Hahella chejuensis KCTC 2396: one gene and its partner. The protein of the gene in region 2 interacts with the protein of the main gene of each other region in a pairwise test. Links are inferred from orthologs where the notes say so. Each region holds a gene or a part of one and is shown on either strand. Other genes may lie near its edges. The genes, in order: mobA and glp.

Region 1 (7,859 bases), 340 kb from region 2 along the record:
TAGCGTCAAACAAGCGAATTGTTTGATGATATTCATTAACCAGATTCGTATGAAAATCGGTGTAATGTTCGGGTCGCCAGAGACCACTACTGGTGGTAACGCACTCAAGTTCTACGCTTCCGTCCGTCTTGATATTCGCCGCGTCGGCTCTGTGAAGGAAGGAGAGGAGGTCGTTGGTAACGAGACTCGCGTGAAAGTGGTGAAGAACAAAGTGTCTCCGCCTTTTAAGCAAGCGGATTTCCAGATCATGTATGGTCGTGGCATCTACCGCACCGGAGAGATTATCGATCTGGGCGTGAAGGAAGGCTTTGTTGATAAGTCTGGCGCCTGGTATAGCTACAAAGGCGACAAGATCGGTCAAGGTAAAGCCAATTCCTCTCGGTATCTGGAAGAGCATCCTGAGATTGCGGTAGAAATCGAAACCGCCATCAGAGAGAAGTTGATGCCGAAGACGCCGGTGAAAGAGAAAGAAGCGCCAGTTGCTCCTGTTGAGGCTGAATAACCCGGGCTTTTCTATATATTACCTTTCTACTAAAAATAAGGGCGGCCCTTGAGCCGCCCTTATTGCGTTTCCTTGTCCATATTCCTTCTCTCTACTTTTCCGTATCGAGTATTGTCCTTGTCGGATGGCTGGTTGACCCGTGTTAAAGGATTTTCTTAGTCATAATCCTGGAAGGCTCGCTTTCCATTCCATTGATATCCAGTACGGTGACGGCGAAATAGTGGACGCCCTTTTCCAGGTTGGAAAACGCATACTCAAACTGCTGATCCCCAACTTCGGTGTATTGCCAGTCATTGTCTGACTCATGTTGGTGATACACGCGATAGCCTTCCAGTTCATATAGCTCGATATCACTGCCGTCTTCCCGAGTATATGGAGGCTCCCAAAAGATAAATGCGCTACGGGCGTAATTGGTTGATTGCTTCGCAGCGGCGATTTGAGGCGTATTCTCATCAATCCCAGAGGACGCTCCTCCAGTTCCTCCACCGCCACACCCAGTCAATAGGGCGCTTGCCAGAGTGAAGCCCAAAATGGCAGTGATGGATCTAGAATTTGATTTGGCGCGGTGAAAAATACTTTTTAAGTATGAAAGGGCTTTGACCTCAAAGTTAACTTGATTCAAATCATTCCCCTATTAGTAGAGTTAGAGTTATAAGTTGACGCTATAAACAGATAACGCCCCGCGCTCTTAGTCAGGATTCGTGCCAATAATGTCGGGATGTTGGAAATATTTATAAAAAACAAAGAGTTAAGCTTTCTGTTTATCTCTTTCTGCTTTTAGACTATTGTGAAAAGGGTTGCCTTTTTCTTACCAGAACGCCGGTGTTTGAAATTATCTCTATAATTTTCAAATAGTTAGATTGTCTGTAATTGGCGACAGCCATTGTGGAATCGAAAATGTAACTTGAGCTGTTGTGGAGAGGGAGAACGAATATGAAGTGGGTCGTATTGCTAGCTATAGTGGTTGCGGTTGTGATTTGGGTGGTAAGAAGTAGGAAACGAAATCCTGTCAGCGATCCTGAAGTCAAAGAGCTTGATCAAAAGCGCTATTACGTGACGCCACCTAAGCCGGGTGACCTAGAACCCGAGGATAAAAGCGGCACGCAATACTAATTTGGCGGAAAGATTTAAAGCGGTAATGGCCAACTGCTTTTGGTCAGGGCGACCATGACGATATAGGCGAACGCTGTATAGGCGCCAAGTCCAAACAGGACGCGAGTCCTCTTTGTCTTACCTCTCTTGAGCGCGAAAACGCCTAACGCGATGTAAATGATTAATCCCACCACTTTTGCGGTGAGCCATCCGTTATGGAAAGGGTATTGCTGAAGTTTTAGCGCTAGTCCTATGGCGCTCAACAGTAGCAATGTGTCGATAATGTGCGGAAGAACCTTGCTTAATTTGTGCTGTAAGAGTGGACTCCCCAGAATCATCCATATAAAGCGTAAGGTAAAGGACGCGAAGGTCAACGCAACGCAGGTCATATGAATGTGTTTGAGCAGCATATAGCTCATGATTGGCTCCTTTCACAGCATCTTTATTGTTCAGGTTTGTTGGAACGACGGCCGCCTATTAGAAATTCTTTCCTTAAAAACTTAAAGTGTTAGTCAGCATTTCTTTATCTATTGCGCGCGGCGCGCAGCCTTTATCAGGTGGTTTCTGAACGATGAGTGACAACATAAGAATCGATGTGACAACGGACGACTTTGATCTCGGAGAGGAAACGCGTCGATTGACGGATGGCGATACCGCTGTTGGCGCGGTTTGCAGTTTTGTCGGTTTGGTGCGGGATTTCAGTGATAAGCCAGATGTAAAGGGGCTTTATCTGGAGCACTATCCTGCGATGACAGAAAAATCGCTGACTAAAATCGCAAAGGAAGCTTTTCAGCGCTGGGATTTGAATGGAGTAAGAGTCATCCATCGTGTTGGCGAACTCTGGGCGGGAGATCAGATTGTGCTGGTGGTGACCGCAAGCGCCCACCGTGGTGACGCTTTCGCCGCTTGCGAGTTCATCATGGATTATTTAAAGGTGCAGGCCCCATTCTGGAAGAAAGAACTGACGGCGGAAGGGGAGCATTGGGTGGAGGCCAAAGAAAGCGATCAGGTCAGGGCGGGAGAGTGGAGTTCCGAACCGGAGTAGCAGTAGTGACTTGGCGCGAACCTAGTGGCGCGAGTATTTTTGTTATTGTCCTTGAGAGCTGTCCAGATGCGCCAGTTCATCCAGCGTATTGATGTTATAAAACATTTCTGGACGATCGCTGAAGTCGATTCTTTGTAATGGGCGTGAGTCAAGCCAGCGTTTGACGCTGCGTCCATCGCTTTGCAGATAGCGAAGAATATCTTCAAAACTGCTGGCGGGAAGCAGGCAGTGCAGATATTGCAGCCGCTCTCCATCCCAGGCGATGCTTATCAGATTATCCCGCCTGCCGGCAAACATTCGAAGCGCGTATTCAGGTGTTAGAAGGGGCGTATCGCAGGGGCTGATCAACAGCCACTCTTTACTCATATGCGGCTGTGCGGAGTAGATTCCCGCCAGAGGGCCGGCAAATTCTCCCCAGGCATCTGGAAAGACAAAAGGCGTCATGCGTTGATATTGGGCTGCATTGCGGTTACAGCTGATTAATACCCGTTCGCAGGTTTTGGCGAATGTGGATTGGATATGTTGGGCGAGAGGCTGACCGCGCCAGGAAAGGAGTCCTTTGTCATTGCCGCCCGCACGCTGACCTTTGCCGCCCGCGAGTATCAGCCCGTCGCAATCCAACAGGGTCGATGGTCTAGTCATGAGGCTCTTGAGCGACAGGTTTCCTGCGTTTTGCTGAATAAACCTTCAATACGGGACAAAGCATTATCAACTTCTCTGGAGTAATCTCTGCTGGAAGCGCAATAGGCGAATTGGATGCCGTATCTGAAGCCATACTCATGTTCGCTGCAGTTAAGTATTTGCGCCTGAATGCCGTTTTCAGCAATGTAGCGGCCACGGAAACAAAGTTCAATCTTCTCGCCGAGACGAAATTTCTGACTGCTATGAAACGCCATGCCATAGCGATTAAAGTCTATGCAGTTAACAACGATGCGAGTCTTGGAGCGGCTGAACAGGCCTGACAAACAAACCACTGCTGTCAGGGCTGACGTGGTATGCCGTATTTTGATGCGACGTTCTGATTGGGTGGGAAAAGTCACTTCCTGCATGATCTTGTGCTGAGTCTATATCTTTTTGGTAATAGCGTTAGGCCCGATGGATTCCCTTTACCGGGCTTCTTATTTTATTAGTTGGATTTGGATAATAAATGCTCAGATTTGCGTTTTGTGAGCTGGCGCAACCTGGGGGGGGGGGCGACAGGTCAAACAGCCGTATTCACCAGCCTTCCTGTTCTACTCTCCAGCTCTTCCGGCTGCCCGTCTCGCGCTCCGAGCAGTTTTGGGGTGCGCCGGTCCCTTCTTTTGCGGCGCTCCTGGCCCTCGTAGTCGTTTCCCTCACTGCGCCGGCGATCCGGACGCATGCGACGGTCATGCAACTCGCCCTCTGTCAGGGGAGCCTGCGCCGGCGTTGACTCGACCTGTGCGGACTGCTTCAAGGAAGCTGCGCTAGGGGGGGAAGGCCTGTTTCTGGCGTCATTAATGTACATGGTTGGATTTCCTCTAACAGGTTGTCTTTCATTTTTTCAATCATTCCCTATTGTTGTATTAACTCGCCTTGAATTGTCGCGTGTGGCCCTGTTTTCGGTCGGCGTCGCCGTAACCGGAGTTACGCTAAACTTATAACGGCGGATATAGAAAAAACTTTAATCCGACTATTCAAGATGCTGTGCTTTTACTGGCTGCTAGTGTCGCTGGGCGTGGTGACGGGGAGCATGACGGATAATTGTGTAAAAGCGGTTTTGCGCTAAAGCTGATTTGGTTAAACTTGACCCTTTTTTGGGAAGTCGCAGGTGAGCCGGCGTGGCGAGCAGCGATCTATACACGCATTTTGACGCCCCGGTTTAGCATCGGGCGGAGTCTATGAGTAAGAAAAAGCCCCTACCAATCCAATCGCTCTACAAACCCTGTCTCACAAAAGATTTCAAATTCAGCAGCACCCGTGCTCTGGAGCCGCTGGAAGGCATTCTTGGGCAAAACCGCGCTCAAGAGGCAGTGCAGTTCGCCATATCCATGGCGGACGCCGGCTATAACATATACGCCATCGGCCGCAACGGTCTGGGTAAGCGGACGATGATCATGCGCTTCCTGGAGAAAAAGCGCTCTGAGGCGGTCGCCAGCGATTGGTGCTACGTCAACAACTTTGATGACGTGCGCTCGCCTAAAGTACTGCGCCTGCCAGCCGGTCTGGGAATGCCGTTAAAGAAAGATCTGGAGCAGCTTTTGGTGCGCTTGCAGAAAGGCATTCCGCAGGCGTTTGATAACGAGTCATATTACGAGCGCGCAGAGCAGATTAAAAACGAACTGAGCCAGAAGCAGGAAAAATCGCTTAGCCGTATCGCCAACGCCGCCAAAAAGCAGCAAATCAGCCTGACGGTGACGACCCCGGGCGGCTATCGTCTGGTGGCCACGGACGGTGAAAAACCATATAGCGCGGAGACTTTTGCGGAGTTGCCCGAAGCGCGCCAACAAGAATTTGAAGACGCCATCAACAAGCTGGAGAAAAAACTCCGCACAGTGTTGCGTCGACTCAGCCAGTGGGAACAGGAGTATGCGGACAAGCAGCAAGCGCTGAATGAAGAGATAGCGCTGGCGGTTTCCCAGCACCTGATCGACAACCTGAAGAAAAAGTATCGTGAGCATTTGGAAGTCGTCGAGCACCTGGAACACATTCAGGCGGACTTGCTGAAGAACGTTGAGATTTTTCTGGACGACGGCGAAGAACAGGCGGCTCTGGCGGCGGCCACTATGGATAACAAGCTGCCCAGACGCTATCAGGTGAACGTGATGGTCCATCATGACGCCAATGGCAATGCGCCGATCGTCGTGGAAGATAACCCCAACTACTTCAACCTGTTTGGGGCGGTGGAAAATGTCACCTATAAAGGCACCGTGTTTACCGACTTTACATTAATCCGGCCCGGCGCTCTTCATCGCGCCAATGGCGGTTATCTCCTTATGGACGCCGTCAAAGTGCTTGAGCAGCCTTTTGTATGGGATGCGATCAAGCGTACGCTGCGCTCAGGCAATGTGACTATGAACGCGCTGGAGAAAGAGATAACGCTGTCCGGTACGATTTCTCTGGAGCCGGAGCCAATGCCGCTGGAAGTGAAGATCGTCCTGTTTGGCGACAGGGATACTTACTTGTTGCTGCAGCAGTATGACCCGGACTTCGGCGAACTGTTTAAGGTCACAGCGGACTTTGAAAGCGAGATTTCGCGCACCCCTGAAACGCAAATGCACTACGCTCGCTTTATTACCAGCCTGGTGCGCGAAAAGGGACTGATGCCTTGTGATCGCTATGCAGTGATGAGAATTCTTGAGCATAGCGCTCGCGTCGCTGAAGATCAGAACAGACTGTCTTTGCACGCGGCGGATATCGCCAATCTCTTGCGCGAGAGTAACTATTGGGCCAATGAAGCCAAGGCTAAAATGATCCATTCAGAGCATGTAGACAAGGCTTTGCGTAGCGCTGAATATCGCTCGAGTCGAATTCGTGATCAGGTGTTCGACAGCATCCGCGACGGCACCACGCTGATATCCACTATCGGAGAGAAAGTGGGACAAATCAATGCGTTGTCTGTGCTAAGTACGGGCGATCATGAGTTTGGCGTGCCGAGCCGGGTGACTGCAACCACGCATTATGGCGATGGCGAAGTGATCGATATCGAGCGTGACGTTAAATTAGCTGGCGCTATTCACTCCAAGGGCATGATGATTCTGTCCGCCTATCTGGCTTCAATTTTCGGCAAAAATGGCCCAATCAGGATTTCCGCCAGTATCGCCTTTGAGCAGTCGTATAGTGAAGTCGATGGCGACAGCGCTTCCATGGCGGAGTTTTGCGCAATCATTTCTTCTATTTCCGATGCGCCTATCAAACAGAATATTGCGATTACCGGCTCAATGAACCAGTTTGGCGACTCTCAGCCGGTCGGCGGAGTCAACGAAAAGATTGAAGGCTTTTTTGAAACCTGTTGCATCAAAGGCTTAAGTGGAGAGCAGGGCGTGATAATTCCCGCTTCCAACGAACACAACCTGATGCTGAACAAGCGTGTGCTGGATGCCTGCAAGGAGAAGAAATTCTTTATCTATTCCGTCAGGAATGTGGGAGAAGCGCTGGAGATTTTGACGGGCTTGCGAGTCGGACAGCCAAACGAAAAAGGAACTTATAGTCGTAATACGCTGTTTGGCATGGTTCAGCAAAAACTGAAGCAGTTGAAAATGGCGGAGAGACGTCACTAGAACGTCTCTTCTCGTTAGATAAGGCGTGCGGCGCCTCTAGCCGCATGCCTAACTATGGGCTTTAACTGGTTTAACTACTGTCCCCAAAGGGAGCCTTGCGCCGCAATGGCTGCAGAAACGGGCTTCCGCTTCGTGTAAATCTTTCTCGCAGGAACGACAGGCCAGGCTTAGGTAGTTGTTGCGCAGGACATTGGAAAGTTCGGCGGTAAAAATACCGGTTGGCACAGCGATGATGGCGTAGCCCATCACCATGACCATCGCCGCCATGCCTTGGCCAAAATCAGTCTTCGGGGCGATGTCCCCATATCCCACTGTTGTGAGTGTGACGATTGCCCAGTAGATGCTGCGTGGAATACTGGTGTAACCATTAGCGGGCCCCTCTATTAGATACATCATGCAGCCAAACAAAGTGACCAGCACCAGGATGGAAAACAGAAACACCGTCACTTTTTGCCGGCTTTGGCGAATTGCGTGCAATAGCAGATTGGCCTGAGAGACATACTTCGCCAGCCTTAAGATACGAAATACCCTCAGAACTCGGAGCACCCTGATAACCAGAAGATAGTGCGCGCCGCCCACGAACAAACTCAGATAGGTTGGGATGATGGAGAGCAGGTCGACAATGCCGTAAAAACTGAAAATATAGCGAACGGGCTTGTCCACACAGTAAATTCGCAACAGATACTCAATTGTGAACAATATTGTGAAGAACCACTCAATAGCCACGAACCAGTCGCCATACTTCAGCCGGAAATCACTGACGCTGTCCAGCATAACGGTGATAACGCTTATGAGAATGCCGCCGATCAGCGCTATGTCAAAGGCTTTGCCGGCAGGGGTGTCAGCGTGAAAAATAATGATGTAAAGCTGCCTACGCAGCTTGTCGTTAATAGACATGTTTTTCTCGAAACCGGTTTAACGGATAACCACGCCGCAGATTCTAATTCATCATTGAGGATGCGCAACCGTTTACTGGTGTGCG
Region 2 (7,957 bases):
GACATCCAGGCGGCGGCGCAACTGTGGGTGGACTCCTCCATCTCCAAGACTGCAAATGTCCCCACCGATTTCCCATACGGGGAGTTCAAGGACATTTATATGTACGCTTACGAGAAAGGCCTGAAAGGCTGCACCACCTTCCGCTTCAACCCGGAAGCGTTTCAGGGCGTACTGGTCAAAGAAAAAGATCTGGAGAACACCTTTTACGAGTTCACCACAGAAGACGGTCAGACCATCAAGCTGAAAGGCAACGAAGAAGTTGAGTACGACGGTGAAACCCACACCGCCGCCAACCTGTTCGACGCCTTGAAAGAAGGCACTTACGGAAAATACTGAGGCGAAGTCCTGGCGATTTCGTAAAATCGCCGGGTTTCTCCATAGAAAATGTTAAAAATGGGCGCATAATATGCGCCTGCAGCTAGGTTTTCCCGGGAAAACCTGAGCAAAGCCACCGTACACAAGGGTATACAGTCATGGCTGTTAAAATTGAAAAGAAAATTGTCGGCTACAAAGTTCACAAGCCCAGTGACGTTGCGCCGGCAAGCGAACCGGTCCAGGAGCAACCACAACCGGTTGAAATGAATGAAAAAATCGAGCGCCCGGATTTCCTACTCGGCACGACTTACAAGATCAAACCCCCGGTGTCGGAGCATGCGTTTTATATCACCATCAACGACATCCTGTTGAATGAAGGCACCGACCACGAAACTCGTCGTCCGTATGAAATCTTCATCAACTCCAAGTCCATGGAGCACTTTCAGTGGGTTATCGCACTGACGCGGGTTATTTCCGCTGTGTTCCGCAAAGGCGGCGACATCACCTTCCTGCTGGAAGAGTTACTGTCCGTACATGATCCCAGTGGCGGTTACTACAAGAAGGGTGGTATTTTCGTCCCCTCTCTGGTGGCGGAAATCGGCGCAGTGATTGAAAAGCACATGAAAGCGCTGGGCATTATCGAGTCCGAAGAAATGAGCGACGCTCATAAACGCATGATCGCGGAGAAACGCGCAGAGTACGAGGCGAGGCAGAAAAATGAGGCGAGCGCAGATGGCTCGGCATTCCCCGCAAACGCGACAATGTGTAAGAAATGCAGCCAAAAATCCGTGATTTTGATGGATGGATGCCAAACATGTCTCAATTGTGGAGACAGTAAGTGCGGCTGAACAACTGTTAATAAAGTTGTTATGAAATCAATGTCAAAATAGGAGGGTAAGTCCCTCCTTTTTTCGTTTTTGGAAACGGTGGACCGAGATTTGCAAGATAACTAAATCCAAGTAGACTAACGCCCTACACAACTTCAAGGAGAATATATGATTAAAAAGTGTCTGTTTCCGGTAGCTGGTTACGGAACCCGATTCCTGCCCGCCACCAAAGCCATGCCTAAAGAAATGCTGCCAGTCGTGAGCAAACCACTGGTTCAGTACGGCGTTGAAGAAGCAGTCGCCGCTGGTATGAACTCTTTCGGTTTTGTTACCGGCCGGGGTAAGCGGGCCATTGCGGACCACTTTGATATTTCTTATGAGCTGGAACAACAGATCAAGGGAACCGGCAAAGAAGAACTTCTATCCAGCATTCGCAGCCTGATAAATAACAATAAATTCTCATTCACCCGCCAAAATGAAATGAAAGGTTTAGGGCACGCTATTCTTTCCGGACAGACCCTGATCGGCGACGAGCCGTTCGCGGTTGTGCTTGCGGACGATCTCTGCATGGTGGAAGAAGGCGAAGACAGCGTGCTGGCCCAGATGACCAAGCTGTACAATCAATTCCGTTGCAGCATTGTGGCCATCCAGGAAGTTCCACACGACGAAGTTCACAAGTATGGCGTCATTGCCGGCGACCCAATGAAAGAAGGCCTGTTCCGCGTCACAGACATGGTAGAGAAGCCACCCGCCGATCAGGCTCCCTCCAATTACGCCATCATCGGCCGCTACATTCTGACTCCGGATATTTTTGACATCATCCGCGACACAGAGCCCGGCAAAAACGGTGAAGTTCAAGTGACCGACGCCCTGCTGAAGCAAGCCAAAGACGGTTGCGTACTGGCGTATAAATTCAAAGGACGTCGTTTCGACTGCGGCAGCATTGACGGCTTCGTCGAAGCCACCAATTATGTTTACGAGAACGTGTACAAAAAAGGCCTGATGTAAACCATCTCCTTTTTATATGCACCAAAAAAGCGCCTAAACAGGCGCTTTTTTTATTGCCGCATTTAAGATGCTCCCGCAGGATTGACTGACAACTAATATGAAACAAAGTACAAACGAGGGAAGATCAGTCTCCATTATTCATCAGCTGCAGGATAAAACGCTTTTTATCTTCATCGCTGGCGCGAAAGCGTTTCAGCAACAATCGCTCTGTCGAATCAGGCAACGCCTCTTCCATCACCTTGGTCAGGCGCTCAATGACCGTATCCAAATCCCCGTCCTCACCCATCTCAAAACCGGGTAAGTCCAACTGAGGGTTGGTTTTCTCATTCTGATCAAAATCCAGCAGCGCATCCAGGGAAACACCCGTCTTTACGCAAAGATCAAACAGGTTATCGATAGAAGGGTAACAACGCTGGGATTCAATGGGATTTTCCCAACCAGCCACAACCGTGACATCCACCTGACAAAAGGTGGCAATATCCTCAAGGGTAAGCTTTTTCTTGTGCCGAAAATCCCGAAGGCGCTGATAGAAGGTTCGAAGATACTTCATGCCCCGCTCCGTGACTGGTTTTCAGCAATCGTATCACTAAAAAGTCAACACAAACCAGATATTCAGATGCCATAAGACCTGAATAAACGGAACAATTTTTGAATAGTTTTAAAAATTAAAAAGATCACTGACAAAGAAGGGAATTGGTAGGACCGACCAGATTCGAACTGGTGACCTCCACGATGTCAACGTGGCGCTCTAACCAACTGAGCTACGGTCCTGCTGTCAGCGGGTGCGTAAGATAACAAAGAAGCCTGACCTGAGCAAGCATTTTTATTCACATTACGCACATCATTTAAATATTTGATTCCTTCCATGAAATACGATCAAAAAACGCCCTTATAATCCCATAGAGACAAAGGAAATATACTCCACCAGATCCCCACGTCGAATCGTCGTATTCGCCGGCGCTACGGCGAAGCCGTCCGCCCAGCTCGCGGAAGACAACACGCCTGAGCTTTGATTCGGGTGCATTTCCAGCCCCGCCCTTCCCTCATCGTTCACCGAGACTCTAACGCGCAGATATTCCTCACGCCCGCCAGGCTTGGGGATATCAAATAACGCAGGCAGACGCGCCTGGGAAGACAATCCTATCTCGTGAGCGCCCTGCATCTTCAAAATATAAGGTCGCGCCAAAATGCAAAAGGTCACGAACACTGCGGCAGGGTTACCGGGAAGGCCGAGAAATGGAGTCGAACCAACCTGACCAAAAGCGAGGGGCTTACCGGGCTTTATGGCCAATCGCCACATATTCAGCTTTCCGTTCGCTTCCACCGCCGCCTTGACATGATCTTCCTCCCCCACCGAAACACCGCCGCTGGAAATGATCAGATCCGCATCCTCGGCCGCTTGCAATAGCGCCCGCTCCGTCGCCTCATAGGTGTCGCCTATCACGCCGAGGTCGACAACCTCGCACTGAAAGCGAGATAACAAACCACACAGCGTATAGCGGTTAGAGTTATAAATCTTTCCCGCCGGCAGAGGCGCGCCAGGCTCAACCAACTCATCGCCCGTAGACAACACCGCCACCCGCAGTTTGCGGCGCACCTTAACTTGCGCCACGCCAACGGAAGCGATCAACCCCAAGTCCTGCGGAAGCAGCTTTTTACCTGCGCCGACAACAATCTGACCTGCCTGAATATCCTGACCGGCCTGGCGCAGATTATTGCCCAGCCGCACGTCAGCGGGAATGATCACCGTCTCTCCTTCGAGGCGACAGTGCTCCTGCATAACAACAGCAACGGCGTTATCAGGAATGGTTGCCCCTGTAAAAATGCGCGCCGCAGAGCCCGGTTTTAAAGGCGCCGGACTCTCCCCCGCAGGAATACGTTGCGAAATCGGCAATGGCGTCTCCATCTCCGCCTCACAGGCGTCGATGGAAATAGCGTATCCGTCAACTGCGCTATTATCCGTCGGCGGAACCATAATGGCCGACACCACATCCTCCGCCAGCACTCTGCCGACCGCCTCAAGCAAGGGAATAGTTTCATCCCCTGCGATGGGTTGCGCGGCCGCCTGTAGAATACACTTGGCTTCCGCTACGGGACGTAATCCAGAGGAAGGCGCGTCACAACTGTGACAACCATGAATCTGAGAGCCGGAAACATTCATCCGCGCGGCCCACAGCCAGACTTTACAGACCCCGCAGACTCTTTTCCTGGACGCTTCAGCAGGCCAACAAAGTTACAGGGTTTGTGTCGCGCATCCAGTTGCTCGACGATGATTTTATTCCAAGCAGTTTTACAGGCGTTTGTAGAGCCCGGCATGCAGAAGATCACTGTACCATTAGCGAGTCCGGCGATGGCTCGGGACTGCACCGTGGAGGTGCCGATCTCTTGATAGGATATGGCGCGAAACAACTCGCCAAACCCTTCCACGTCTTTATCGAACAGCGGCTTGATCGCCTCCGGCGTACTATCTCTGCCAGTAAAGCCAGTGCCGCCCGTAATCAGCACCACTTGCACCTGTGGGTCCGCAATCCAGGCGGATACCACCGCCCTCATCAAATAGACGTCATCTGGAATCAACGTCCGATCGATAATTTCATGTCCCGCTCCCCGCGCGCCGTCCACAAGAGCCTGCCCGGAGGTATCCGTCTCCTGCGTGCGCGTATCGGAAACGGTCAATACCGCCACGTTAAGGGGCATGAACTCGGCTACGATATGCTGTCCCATGATTTTACACCTTGACCATTTGTGTCGGATTCTGCCGAGAGCAGGCAGAAATTACTATTGCCCAATATAGGTATACACGGAGCCCAGTTGCTCAGGGCCGGACTGCGTCACCTGCAGGTCTTTGAGCAATCCGTCGCTGAGCCCATAGCACCAGCCATGCACCGATAACGGCTGCCCTCTGCTCCAGGCGTTCTGCACGATGCCAGTGTGACAAACGTGGCGCACCTGATGCTTCACGTTCAACTCACACATACGGTTGACCCGCTCATTCATATCTGTGATGGCGTCCACTTCTTCCTGATGCTGAGCGTAAATATCCTTGATATGACGCAACCAGTTATCGATCAGGCCAAACTGGTCCGCGCCCAGCGCCGCACGCACGCCACCGCAGCCGTAATGGCCCGTGACGATGATGTGCCGCACTTTGAGAACTTCCACCGCGAACTGAATAGAAGAAAGGCAATTGAGATCGGAGTTCACCACCACGTTGGCCACGTTGCGATGCACGAAGACCTCTCCGGGCAGCATGCCGACGATTTCGTTCGCCGGCACGCGACTGTCAGAACAGCCAATCCACATATAAGTGGGCGCCTGCTGGCGCTCCAGAGTCGGGAAAAAGTCGGGATCAGCCTTGCGGATTTTCTCCGACCACTTTTTGTTATTTAAAAGAAGCTGGTTAATTTCGTTCATTTATCACACACGATAATAGTCACGATACCATTCAACAAATTTCTTAACGCCCTCTTCCACGGTAGTGGATGGGCGATAACCCACATCGTCGATCAGCGCCTGAACGTCCGCATAGGTGGCGGGCACATCGCCAGGCTGCATAGGCAACAGATTTCTTTCCGCTTTCTTGCCCAGGCACTCTTCCAGAATTTCTATGTAGCGAGACAGCTCCACTGGATTGTTGCTACCAATATTATATATACGATACGGCGCTTTACTGGTGCCCGGATCAGGCTGCATGCCGTCCCAGTCCGGGTTGCTCGGCGCGACATGATCCAGCGTACGGATGATCCCTTCCACAATATCGTCGATATAAGTGAAGTCGCGCTTGTGCTTGCCGTAATTGAATACGTCGATCGGCTCCCCTGCGATGATCTTGCGAGTAAAAATAAACAGCGCCATATCCGGACGCCCCCAAGGGCCATATACGGTGAAGAAGCGCAGGCCTGTCGTCGGAATGCCGTACAACGAGCTGTAGGTGTGCGACATCAACTCGTTGGACTTTTTAGTAGCCGCGTACAGGCTCAAAGGGTGATCCACGTTGTCGTGCACGGAGAACGGCATGGACTCGTTGGCGCCGTAAACAGAGCTGCTGGAAGCGTACACCAAGTGATCAACCTTGTTATGACGGCAGCCTTCCAGAATATTCATATGTCCCACCAGGTTGGCGGATACATAAGCATGCGGATTTTCGATGGAGTAACGGACGCCAGCCTGGGCCGCAAGGTGGACAACCCGGTCAGGCTTATGTTTGGCGAAAAGAGCTTCAATACCTTCGCGATCCGCAACATCCAGACGCACATCAGTAAAGCCTTTGTATGGCGTCAAACGCGCGAGACGAGCTTCTTTCAGGGAAACTTCATAATAATCATTGAGGTTATCCACGCCGATGACCTCATCCCCACGATCCAGCAGCCTCAATGCGACATGAGACCCAATAAAGCCTGCTGTTCCTGTTACTAACACTTTCATTTTACATCCCCCAATACGAATTCAGTCTCGAAGCGCGTCCGGCGATAAATAGTCCACCGGACGCTCAAATAACAATCCAATCGCCCTGCAAAAATCAGGGCGCAGTCATATCAGAAATGAACGCTCACTCCGAGATATGGTCCGCCGATATCCACATCAGCGTCCACATCGCTGACATCGTCCAGCTCCAGTTGCATTTCACGCCAACCCAGCTCTACGCCCACCACCTCGATTTCATAGTTGATGCGGGCGGCGACGTCTAGCATGCGGTTATCACTGTATTTCAGGCCTGCAAGAGATGCGCCGACGCTTAAGCCGGTAAGAGGAAGGTCTACACCCACTGCGCCATACAGCATCGGCACGACTTCGTCGATGGCTGTGGTGCTTTCATTCGTAGATGCGCCTTTTTGCTTAATAGTGATCTCACCGTCAAAAATACGGGCCTGCAGACCAAGGTCAAGTGATACGACATTATCTAAAAGACGCCAATAGGCTATAAGGTCGGTATGAGTCAGATCCACGTCCGTGTCGACATCGCCAGTAAAGGTCACGTCATCGAATGTTTTGGTTAAAGTTCCTTGGCCGTTCTGGCTGAGTTCAGTGTACTGCAGGCGCAAATTGGGCAGCCCGGGAACGAAGTGCTCAAACGCCACATAGCCTTGAATAAAGGTGTCGTCGTCCAAGCCCAGATCTTTTTCCAGATCTACGGATTCCGAACCTGACTGGACGTCGCCGGTAAAGTCCGCGTTCCAGCCGCTTATCCCGGCGAACAGCCCGATCGTATCAGCATAAGCGCCGTTACAGGCCATAGCCGCCAATAACGTCATCATTGCTCTTTTCATTAATTATTCCTCTATTTCATTGGCGAATAGCCCGCCCTGCTTTACCAGATGGGCTTAATAGTAATGAGAGGAGCCTGCGTCAGGCCGGGCGTCGTGCGAAGGCTCCCGGGCACAGCTTAATTATTGATTATGAACGGTTGCTGAACCAACTTTATTTACAAAAAGGGCCGGCGATGGCCGGCCCAATTGGGAGAATGATTAGAACTGAACGCCCAGCCTGCGGCCGACCTCTTCGTAATACTCGATGACGTCGCCCAGATCCTGACGAAAACGGTCCTTGTCCATTTTTTCTCCGGTGGCTTTATCCCAAATACGACAGCCGTCAGGGCTGAATTCATCGCCCAGCGTGACCTTGCCGTCAATCAGACCGAACTCCAGCTTGTAATCCACAAGCGTCATGCCCGCTGCATCAAACAGAGCTTTCAGGATATCGTTTACTTTAAACGTCAGCGCCTTCATTTCCTCCAGTTGAGCATCCGTCGCCCATCCAAACGCACGCGCGTGGTGCTCGTTGATCATGGGATCATGCAATTCATCGTT

Evidence for each region.
Region 1: the proteins of glp (region 2) and mobA interact in binary tests that used the Escherichia coli proteins (3 or more experiments, as listed by UniProt). The link is inferred for Hahella chejuensis KCTC 2396 from one-to-one orthologs.

Annotation. Positions count from the first base shown.
Region 1 is NC_007645.1:5,368,948-5,376,806, reverse strand. What follows is about bases 1,482-4,335. They hold mobA (molybdenum cofactor guanylyltransferase MobA), read right to left. Parts: upstream 3,282-4,335; coding sequence 2,682-3,281; downstream 1,482-2,681. Other genes in these bases: HCH_RS23460 (hypothetical protein), read right to left, coding at 3,841-4,125; HCH_RS23465 (PilZ domain-containing protein), read right to left, coding at 3,278-3,688; moaE (molybdopterin synthase catalytic subunit MoaE), read left to right, coding at 2,166-2,639; HCH_RS23480 (SirB2 family protein), read right to left, coding at 1,630-2,013; HCH_RS23485 (hypothetical protein), read left to right, coding at 1,482-1,615. Also shown: recombinase RecA, read left to right, coding at 1-502; HCH_RS23490 (fibronectin type III domain-containing protein), read right to left, coding at 645-1,124; more of HCH_RS23485, read left to right, coding at 1,436-1,481; HCH_RS23455 (Lon protease family protein), read left to right, coding at 4,499-6,877; HCH_RS23450 (ion transporter), read right to left, coding at 6,926-7,774. UniProt on the Escherichia coli protein: Transfers a GMP moiety from GTP to Mo-molybdopterin (Mo-MPT) cofactor (Moco or molybdenum cofactor) to form Mo-molybdopterin guanine dinucleotide (Mo-MGD) cofactor.
Region 2 is NC_007645.1:5,031,154-5,039,110, forward strand. The notes cover bases 2,176-5,127. They hold glp (molybdopterin molybdotransferase MoeA), read right to left. Parts: upstream 4,312-5,127; coding sequence 3,040-4,311; downstream 2,176-3,039. Other genes in these bases: HCH_RS21960 (helix-turn-helix domain-containing protein), read right to left, coding at 2,275-2,700; moaB (molybdenum cofactor biosynthesis protein B), read right to left, coding at 4,308-4,874; can (carbonate dehydratase), read right to left, coding at 4,929-5,127. In the rest of the region: HCH_RS21945 (adenosylcobalamin-dependent ribonucleoside-diphosphate reductase), read left to right, coding at 1-336; HCH_RS21950 (ribonucleotide reductase subunit alpha), read left to right, coding at 474-1,163; UTP--glucose-1-phosphate uridylyltransferase GalU, read left to right, coding at 1,311-2,150; more of can, read right to left, coding at 5,128-5,564; HCH_RS21985 (NAD-dependent epimerase), read right to left, coding at 5,568-6,575; HCH_RS21990 (TIGR04219 family outer membrane beta-barrel protein), read right to left, coding at 6,686-7,417; purC (phosphoribosylaminoimidazolesuccinocarboxamide synthase), read right to left, coding at 7,616-7,957. UniProt on the Escherichia coli protein: Catalyzes the insertion of molybdate into adenylated molybdopterin with the concomitant release of AMP.